2 regions of the Sphaerimonospora cavernae genome follow, and region 2 is predicted to be linked to the other one. Evidence: riboswitches for the same ligand, from Rfam matches in the RefSeq annotation. Region 2 holds a riboswitch; the other holds the start of a gene.
What was found. A riboswitch is a leader RNA that binds a small molecule or an ion and turns the genes downstream of it on or off. The one in region 2 is predicted to bind thiamine pyrophosphate.

Region 1 (4,611 bases), on a different contig from region 2:
TGAACAGCCAGCGGATCGACTCGACCGAGTCATACCCTGCGTCGGCCAGGACGGTAAGCGTGCCGGGGAGCCCCTTCAGCACGTCGCCCGCGGCGATGAACACCGCCGGGACCTGTGGCTCGCCACCGCCCCTGCGGACGCCTACGAGCTTCTTGTCTTTGAGGAGTTGCTTGACGCGGCCGATGGTGAGCCCCAGGCTCTTGGCGGCCTCGGAGAGGGGGAGCCATTCCCCCACGAGCTGGTCGGTTTCCGGGTCGATCTGTGCAACAGTAAGTGTCACGAAACCACCATTACCACAGCCGCGCGGCCGCGAAACACCTTGTTCAGGCCATGATGCAGTCGCGGAGCGAAACGGCCGGGTCCGCCAGCTTGACCAGGTCGAGCCGACGGCCCCCTTCGATGATGCGGCGGCCCTGGACCACGTCGCGCGGCCGGTCCACCGTGAGGAGGGCCGTGAGCCCGTCCTCCCTGGTCAGCCAGCACACCGTCCATTTCGCGTCGGTGCGCGGGTCGCCCCGCCACAGCAGCCGTACGGCGGGCCCCTGCCATCCGCTGGACGGGTGCCCGGCGAACTGGACCATGCGGCCGAACTGCTCCGACCAGAAGTACGGCACGGGATCGTAAACCGCCTCCTCCCCCAGCAGCGTGGCAGCCGCGGTGTCGGGGGCGCCGAGCGCGGTGTCCCAGTGCTCGACCCGCAGCCGCCGGCGGAACCGGCGCGACCACCAGTTCGCGCAGTCGCCGACCGCCACCACACCGGGCAGCGTCGTCTTCAGGTGCTCGTCGACGAGCACGCCGTCGTCCAGTTCGACGCCCGATCCCTTCAGCCACTCGACGGCGGGCCGCACTCCGACACCGGTCACCACCACGTCCGCCTCGACCCGGGCGCCCGACATGAGCGTGACGCCGCCGGGGTCGACCGTGCCGACAATCGCGCCGAGCCGCAGTTCCACGCCCGCCTCGGCGTACCAGGGGATGGTGCGGGCCCCGACGTCCGGGCCGAGTGCGGCCGCGAGCGGCGTCTCGCCGGCCTCGATCACGGTCACCGCGCAGCCCGCACGTGCCGCGGCGGTCGCGACCTCGGCGCCGATCCAGCCGCCGCCGATCACCGCCACCCGGGCCCCGGAGACCAGCCGCTCGCGCAGCGCGATCGCGTCGTCGATGGTGCGCAGCACGTGCTGGCGGCCCTCCCCGCGCAGCCGGATCGGCGTGGCGCCGGTGGCGATGACGAGGCCGTCGTAGTCCACCTCGCCCTCGGTCGTCTCCACCACGCCGTCGCGCAGGCCCTTGGCCGCCGTGCCGAGGCACAGCCGTACGTCCAGGGCGTCCAGGTCGGAGTCGACCACCGTGGAGTCGGTCTCGCCGAGCAGCACCGCCTTGGACAGCGGCGGCCTGTCATATGGGCGATGCCGTTCCTGGCCGATCAGTGTGATCCGCCCGGCGTACCCCTGGGCGCGCAGTGCCTCGATGCTCCGTACGCCGGCCAGGCCGGCCCCCACCACCACGACGTGATCCACATCTTGACCATAGATTGTCAACCCGCGCATACGCCAATGCCGATCCGGTAACGAGTTCGGCAAATGCTAGGCTTGAGGCCGTAAGACGCGCGGGAGCCCGGCGGTTCCGGGCTGAGAGGAGAGCGGAAGGCTCTCGACCGCCAGACGACCTGATCCGGGTAATGCCGGCGAAGGGAGCGGGCAGTGCCTGAGCTGGTGACCACGCCGGATGTGATCGTGGCGGGCGGCGGCATCATCGGGCTGTCGGTCGCCTGGCGTACGGCACGGCGGGGGTTGTCCGTCGCCGTGGTGGACCCCGACCCGGGCGGCGGCGCCACGCACGCGTCGGCCGGAATGCTGGCACCGGTCAGCGAGGTCACCTACACCGAGGAGCCGGTGCTGCGGCTGGGCCTCGCTTCGCTGGCGCTGTGGCCGTCGTTCCGCGACGAACTGGAGGACGACAGCGGCGTCGATCTCGACTACCGGACCGACGGCACCCTGAAGATCGCCCACGACGCCGACGACATGGCCTACCTGGACGAGCTGGCCGTCTTCGAGCGGACTCTCGGCCTCCGGGTGGAACGGCTGACCGGGCGGGAGTGCCGGAGGCTGGAGCCGATGCTCTCGCCGTCGATCCGCGGCGGCATGCTCGCCGGGGACGACGCCTGGGTGAACCCCCGCCTGGTGACGCGTGCCCTGCGCACCGCGTTGGAAAGGGCCGGCGCCGCGGTGGTGGCCGATCGTGCCGTCGCGCTCACCGCGCGGGGCGTACGGCTGGCCTCCGATAGGGTCGTCGCCGCGCCGCGCGTCGTCGTCGCGGCCGGCCCGTGGTCGCCGGAGCTGCTGCCCGGGCTGCCCGTACGACCCGTCAAGGGGCAGATCCTGCGGCTGCGCGGGCCCGGGGGATTTCTCACGAGGTGCGTGCGCGGGCTGGTGCACGGGTCGCCCGCCTACCTGGTCCCGCGCGGCGACGGCGAGATCACGCTCGGCGCGACCATGGAGGAGCTGGGCTTCGACGGCCGGGTGACGGCCGGCGGGGTGTATGAGCTGCTGCGCGACGCCCACGAGCTGGTCCCCGGGCTGACCGAGCTGGAACTGGCCGAGACGACCGTGGGCTTCCGCCCGGGAACGCCGGACAATCTGCCGCTCATCGGGCCCGTTGACGTGCCCCTTGACGTGCCCGGAAAGGCCGACGTTTTCGCGGCGACCGGCCACCATCGGAACGGCGTCCTGCTCACCCCGATCACGGCGGAGGCCGTCGCGGCCTTCCTGACCGGCGAAGCGGCGCCGGAGGTCGTGAAGTCCTGCGATCCCGGGAGGTTCGCCGAATGAGGTTCCCTGAATGAGGTCCGCTGAATGAGGGTCATCGGATGAAGGTCATCGTCAACGGGGTCGAGACCGCGCTGGACGACGAGGCGACCGTGAGCGTCGCCGTACGCACCCTGACCGGGCAGACGGCGGGTGTCGCGGTGGCGTTGAACGGCGAGGTGGTGAGCCGGAGCGCGTGGTCGTCGACGCGGCTGTCCTCCGGTGATCAGGTCGAGGTGCTGACGGCGGTGCAGGGAGGTTGACGGCGGTGCAGGGAGGTTGACGGCGGTGATCGACGACGTGTTCGTCCTGGGCGGGGAGAAGTTCTCCTCCCGGTTGATCATGGGAACGGGCGGCGCGCCCTCACTGGAGGTGCTCGACCAGGCGCTGGATGCCTCCGGGACCGAACTGACCACGGTCGCGATGCGACGGCTCGACCCCGCGACCCGGGGATCGGTGCTCGACGTACTGCGCGCCCGGGGCATCAAGACCCTGCCGAACACGGCGGGCTGCTACACCGCCGGGGAGGCCGTGCTGACCGCCCGGCTGGCCAGGGAGGCCCTGGAGACCGACTGGGTGAAGCTGGAGGTCATCGCCGACGAGCGGACGCTGCTGCCCGACCCGATCGAGACGTTCGACGCGGCCGAACGGCTGGTCGCCGACGGGTTCACGGTGCTTCCGTACATCGGCGACGACCCGGCGCTGGCGCGGCGGCTGGAGCAGGCCGGCTGCGCCGCGGTGATGCCGCTCGGTGCGCCGATCGGCTCCGGCCTCGGCATCCGCAACCCCCACAACATCGAGCTGATCGTGGAGGCGGCGGGCGTCCCGGTGATCCTGGACGCGGGCATCGGCACGGCCAGCGACGCCGCGCTCGCGATGGAGCTGGGCTGCGACGCCGTACTGCTGGCCAGCGCGGTGACCCGGGCCCAGCGGCCCGACCTGATGGCCGCGGCGATGCGCTCGGCCGTCACGGCGGGACGGCAGGCCCGCCTCGCCGGGCGCATCCCGCGGCGGCGGTACGCCGAGGCCTCCTCCCCCGCCGTGTCGTAGCGGCCCTGCCGGTGCGCCGTCATGTCCGCAAGGCCATGCCGCGGACGCCCGGGAACGGTCATGGAACGGCCAGCGAACGGTTAGGGATAGGTCTCGTTTTGGGATTCGGGCATCCTGCGGGTGGCAAAACACCCGTAAACTCTGGCGGGTGGACACGACGCTAAGCGATCCGCTCATCGGGCAGCTGCTCGACGGGCGCTACCGCGTCGAGTCCCGGATCGCCCGGGGCGGCATGGCCTCCGTCTATCTGGCCCTGGACGTCCGGCTCGAGCGCACGGTGGCCGTCAAGGTGATGCACCGCTCGCTCGCCGAGGACCCCCAGTTCGTCCGCCGCTTCATCGGCGAGGCCAAATCGGTCGCCGGGCTGTCGCACCCCAACATCGTGCAGGTCTTCGACCAGGGCACCGACGGAGCCAACGTCTATCTGTCGATGGAGTACGTCCCCGGCCGGACGCTCCGCGATGTTCTGAGTGAGCGCGGGCGGCTGCCGGCCCGCGAGGCCCTGGAGATGGTCATCCCGGTCCTGGCCGCGCTCGGCTCGGCCCACCAGGCCGGGCTCATCCACCGTGACGTCAAGCCGGAGAACGTGCTGCTGGCCGACGACGGCCGGGTGAAGGTCGTCGACTTCGGCCTGGCCCGCGCCATCGAGGCGACCAACCAGACCAAGACCGGCATGATGATCGGCACGATCGGGTACATGTCGCCCGAGCAGGTGACCACGGGCCAGGCCGACGCGCGCAGCGACGTGTACGGCGTG
Region 2 (4,611 bases):
CATCCTGTGTCCAGCACCACCTCCGGCGGCGGCCGAACCCGCGGAACCGTCGTCGCCGCGGCCGCCCTCGTCGCCGTTGTCATCCTGGGCCTCGCCTCACTCACCGCGACCCCCGGCGGTACCCCGAGCGCGCCGGTCGCCACCCCTTCCACATCGGCCTCATCGGCCACCGGCAGTGTCGAAACGCAGATGCCGCCGGAGTTGGAAAGGGCGTTGCTCGCCCTGGCCCGGCGTGACGTCGATGACGGCAGTGCCACGGGACGCGTGGACGCGCCCGTGGTCTTGGTCGAGTACGCCGACTTCCAGTGCCCGTACTGCGGAAAGTTCGCGAGGGACACCAAACCTCAGCTGATGAAGTACGTGCAGGACGGCACCCTGCGCATCGAATGGCGCAACTTCCCGATCTTCGGTGATGAGTCGACGGCCGCCGCCCGTGCCGGATACGCCGCCGCGCAGCAGGGCAGGTTCTGGGAGTTCTACAACGTCGCCTTCTCCAAGGAGCGCACGCGCAACAGCGGCGCCTTCGCCCCCGGCAAGCTCGAGAAGATGGCCCGCGAGGCGGGCGTGCCGGATCTCGACCGATTCCGCGCGGACATGAAGAGTGCGGCGGCCCAGGTCGCCATCGACCGCGACAGTGAGGAGGGATATCGGATCGGAGTGACCAGTACCCCCGCGTTCCTGGTGAACGCGCAGCCCATTTTGGGGGCGCAGCCGTTTGAAGTCTTCGAGGCCGCCATCGAGAAGGCCAGGCTGGCCGCCGGGACGCCCCCGGTGGCGTCCTCGCCCGGGGTAACGGGGAAATGACTGACATCGGTTATCTCGCCGCCTTCCTCGGCGGGCTGCTCGCGCTGCTCAGCCCGTGCAGCGCCCTCCTGCTGCCGGCCTTCTTCGCCTACGCGTTCGGCACCACCGCGCGGCTGCTCGGCCGTACCCTGCTCTTCTACGCGGGGCTGTGCACCACGCTTGTGCCCCTGGGTGCGGCCGGGTCGCTCGCCGGGCGGCTGTTCTACGGCCACCGGGACCTGCTCGTGACCATCGGCGGCTGGACGGTCATCGCCCTCGGTATCGCCCAGGTGCTGGGGATCGGCTTCGCCTCGCGCCGCATACAGGAGAAAGCGGCCGGCATCCGCCCGGGATCGGCGGGATCGGTCTACGCGCTCGGCACGGTCTACGGCCTGGCCGGCTTCTGCGCGGGGCCCGTCCTCGGCGGCGTGCTGACCGTGTCCGCGATCGGCGGCAACCCTGTCTACGGGGGTGCGCTGCTGGCCGTCTACGCGCTCGGCATGGCCTTCCCGATGTTCCTGCTCGCCCTGATGTGGGACCGGTTCCACCTGGGGGGCAGGCGCTGGCTCCGGGGGCGGGGCTTTCACCTGGGGCCGCTGCACCTGCACACCAACTCACTGCTGTCGGGGGTCTTCTTCGTCCTTCTCGGGGTGATCTTCCTGCTCTTCGACGGGACCTCCGCACTTCCCGGGCTGATGGGGGTGGACGGCGAGTACGCGGTCGAGCAGTGGGTCGGACGGATCTCCGCCGGGATTCCCGATATCGCGGTCGTCCTGCTCGCCATGGCGGTGATCGTGGCGGTGATCCTGGTCGTCCGCTTCCGCCGTTCCGCTTCCACACAGGTCCGGACGAGCGAAGTGACCGAGCAGGCGGTCTCCTCCCGAACGCGGCCCCGGCCGCCATCCGACTCTGGGTGATAGTTGGAGTTGCAGCAGCACTTCGCGGTGATGAACGAGATCCGGGCGCTCAACGAGAAGATCGACCGGCTGGCCGCGACCCTGCCGGTCCCCGTTGACGTTGTTGACGTTGTTGACGTCGCCGATGGCCGGGCCGGGCCCGCGAATCACGCACGGTGAGACTGACCGGCCAGGGGCGACGCTCGGTCCCCCTGCCGGCCCTGCCCCGGCAAAGACAATTGACAAAGCTAATTTAGGGAAGACAACTGCCATCTTGCGCGTCTTGCGGGGCCGGGTTACGTTGACGCCGACCGACGCGGGAGCCCGGTGCGACCGGGCTGAGAGGACGGCTATCGATCAGCCGCCGACCGCCAGAACCTGCTCCGGGTAATGCCGGCGAAGGGAGTTTCGCAGATGAGCGACGCGCGTATTTCCGAAACCAGATCTTCCGGGATCCGCTCTGCCAAGGTTCACGTCGGGGATCTCCGGGTGCCGATGCGCGAGGTCCTGCTGTCCAACGGCGAACGGGTACGGCTCTACGACACCTCCGGGCCGTACACCGACCCGGCCGCGACCACCGACCTCACCCGCGGACTGCCGCGGCGGCGGGAGGAGTGGATCCGCGATCGCGGCGACGTGGCCCCGAGCGGCCCGGGCCGGGCGATGCGGGCCACCGGGGCGCCGGTGACGCAGCTGGCCTACGCCCGACGCGGCGTGATCACCCGGGAGATGGAATTCGTCGCGACCAGGGAGGGGGTGAGCCCGGAGTCCGTCCGGGACGCGGTGGCCGCCGGGCGGGCCATCATCCCGGCCAACGTCAACCACCCCGAGAGCGAACCGATGATCATTGGTCGTGACTTCCTCGTGAAGATCAATGCCAACATCGGCAACTCGGCGGTCTCCTCCTCCATCGAGGAGGAGGTGGAGAAGATGACCTGGGCCACCCGATGGGGGGCCGACACCGTCATGGACCTGTCCACCGGCCGAGACATTCACACCACCCGCGAGTGGATCATCCGCAACTCCCCCGTGCCGGTCGGAACCGTACCCATCTACCAGGCGCTGGAGAAGGTGGGCGGGGTGGCCGCCGACCTGTCGTGGGAGGTCTACCGCGACACCCTGATCGAACAGTGCGAGCAGGGCGTCGACTACATGACCGTGCACGCCGGGGTCCGCCTGGCGTACGTGCCGCTGACCGCTCGCCGTAAGACCGGCATCGTCTCCCGCGGTGGGTCGATCATGGCCGCATGGTGCCTGGCGCATCACCGGGAGAGCTTCCTGTATGAGCACTTCGCGGACATGTGCGAGATCTTCGCCGCCTACGATGTGGCGTTCTCCCTCGGCGATGGGCTGCGGCCCGGCTCGATCGCCGACGCCAACGACGAGGCCCAGTTCGCCGAGCTGCGCACGCTGGGCGAGCTGACCGAGATCGCCCGGGAGCACGAAGTGCAGGTGATGATCGAGGGACCGGGCCACGTGCCCATGCACAAGATCAAGGAGAACGTCGATCTGCAGCGCGAGCTGTGCGACGACGCCCCCTTTTACACCCTCGGGCCGCTGGTCACCGACATCGCACCCGGCTACGACCACATCACCTCCGGCATCGGCGCCGCCATGATCGGCTGGTACGGCACGGCCATGCTGTGCTACGTCACGCCGAAGGAGCACCTCGGACTGCCGAACCGGGACGACGTGAAGACCGGCGTGATCACCTACAAGATCGCGGCTCACGCCGCCGATCTGGCCAAGGGACACCCGCTGGCCCAGGCCTGGGACGACGCACTGTCGGAGGCGAGGTTCGAGTTCCGCTGGGAGGATCAGTTCGATCTGTCGCTCGACCCCGACACCGCCCGCTCGTTCCACGACGAGACACTGCCGGCCGCACCGGCCAAGACGGCGCACTTCTGCTCCATGTGCGGCCCGAAGTTCTGCTCCATGAAGATCAGCCACGATGTGCGGCGGTTCGCCGCCGAGCGGGGGCTGACGGAGTCGGAGGCGCTCACGGCGGGGATGGCGGAGAAGTCCGCCCAGTTCCTCGACCAGGGCGGCGCCGTGTACGTGCCGATCGCCGACCTCCCCTGAGCCCGGTCGCCGGCTTCGCCCGCCGTACGGCCCGGCCCGGTTGCCGAGCCGTACGGCGGGGCCGGTCGTCGAGGCCGCGACCGCCTCTGGTACCATATGTAGCCCGCAAGTGATCGTCCCGAGGAGGTGAGACCCATTACCGCCAGATCAGGTTGGGTGCTCCCCTCTCCCCGCCTCGCATAGGCGATCGGCAGGAGCCCCACGGCGTCCCGAAAGGCTCCCATGTCGGGCTTCTCATCCCCTTTCCCGTTGTTTCCCCTGTCCGAGGTCGTCGCCAGGCTTCGGTCCGCCGGTTGCGTCTTCGCCGAGGACGAGGCGGGCCTGCTCGTCCGCGCCGCGCGTACGCCGGACGAGCTGGCCGCCATGGTGGCGCGGCGAGCGTCCGGCCTCCCCCTTGAACACGTGCTGGGCTGGGCGGAGTTCTGCGGCCTGCGGATGGCGGTGGATCCGGGAGTGTTCGTGCCCCGCCGCCGCACCGAGTTCCTCGCACACCAGGCCGTCGAACTCATCCGCCGGCTTCCCGCCCGCACTCGGCCCCTGGTGGTCGACCTGTGCTGCGGCTCCGGCGCGATAGGCGCGGCACTGGCAGCGGCGGCGGGCACGGCACACGCGGTCGAGTTGCACGCGGTCGACGTCGATCCCGCGGCGGTGCGGTGCGCCCGCCGCAACATCGCCGCCATGGGCGGCCGGGCGTACCAGGGCGACCTGTACGACCCGCTGCCCGTGACACTGCGTGGCCGGGTCGACCTCCTGGTCGCCAGCGCTCCCTACGTGCCCACCGAGGCGATCGGGCTGCTGCCGCCGGAGGCCCGCCTGCACGAGCCGCCGGTGGCGCTGGACGGCGGAGTGG

Region 1: another riboswitch for thiamine pyrophosphate. It lies ahead of thiO (glycine oxidase ThiO); the one in region 2 lies ahead of thiC (phosphomethylpyrimidine synthase ThiC).

Annotation. Positions count from the first base shown of each region.
Region 1 is NZ_JBHMQT010000003.1:304,804-309,414, forward strand. It holds gene ACFHYQ_RS01900 (Rv2175c family DNA-binding protein) at 1-280, opposite strand, end outside; gene ACFHYQ_RS01905 (NAD(P)/FAD-dependent oxidoreductase) at 324-1,517, opposite strand; TPP riboswitch at 1,597-1,710, shown strand; gene thiO (glycine oxidase ThiO) at 1,701-2,828, shown strand; gene thiS (sulfur carrier protein ThiS) at 2,867-3,067, shown strand; gene ACFHYQ_RS01920 (thiazole synthase) at 3,084-3,854, shown strand; gene pknB (Stk1 family PASTA domain-containing Ser/Thr kinase) at 4,003-4,611, shown strand, end outside.
Region 2 is NZ_JBHMQT010000043.1:77,411-82,021, reverse strand. It holds gene ACFHYQ_RS19850 (DsbA family protein) at 7-804, shown strand; gene ACFHYQ_RS19845 (cytochrome c biogenesis CcdA family protein) at 801-1,700, shown strand; gene ACFHYQ_RS19840 (hypothetical protein) at 1,704-1,859, shown strand; TPP riboswitch at 1,986-2,101, shown strand; gene thiC (phosphomethylpyrimidine synthase ThiC) at 2,094-3,761, shown strand; gene ACFHYQ_RS19830 (putative protein N(5)-glutamine methyltransferase) at 3,984-4,611, shown strand, end outside.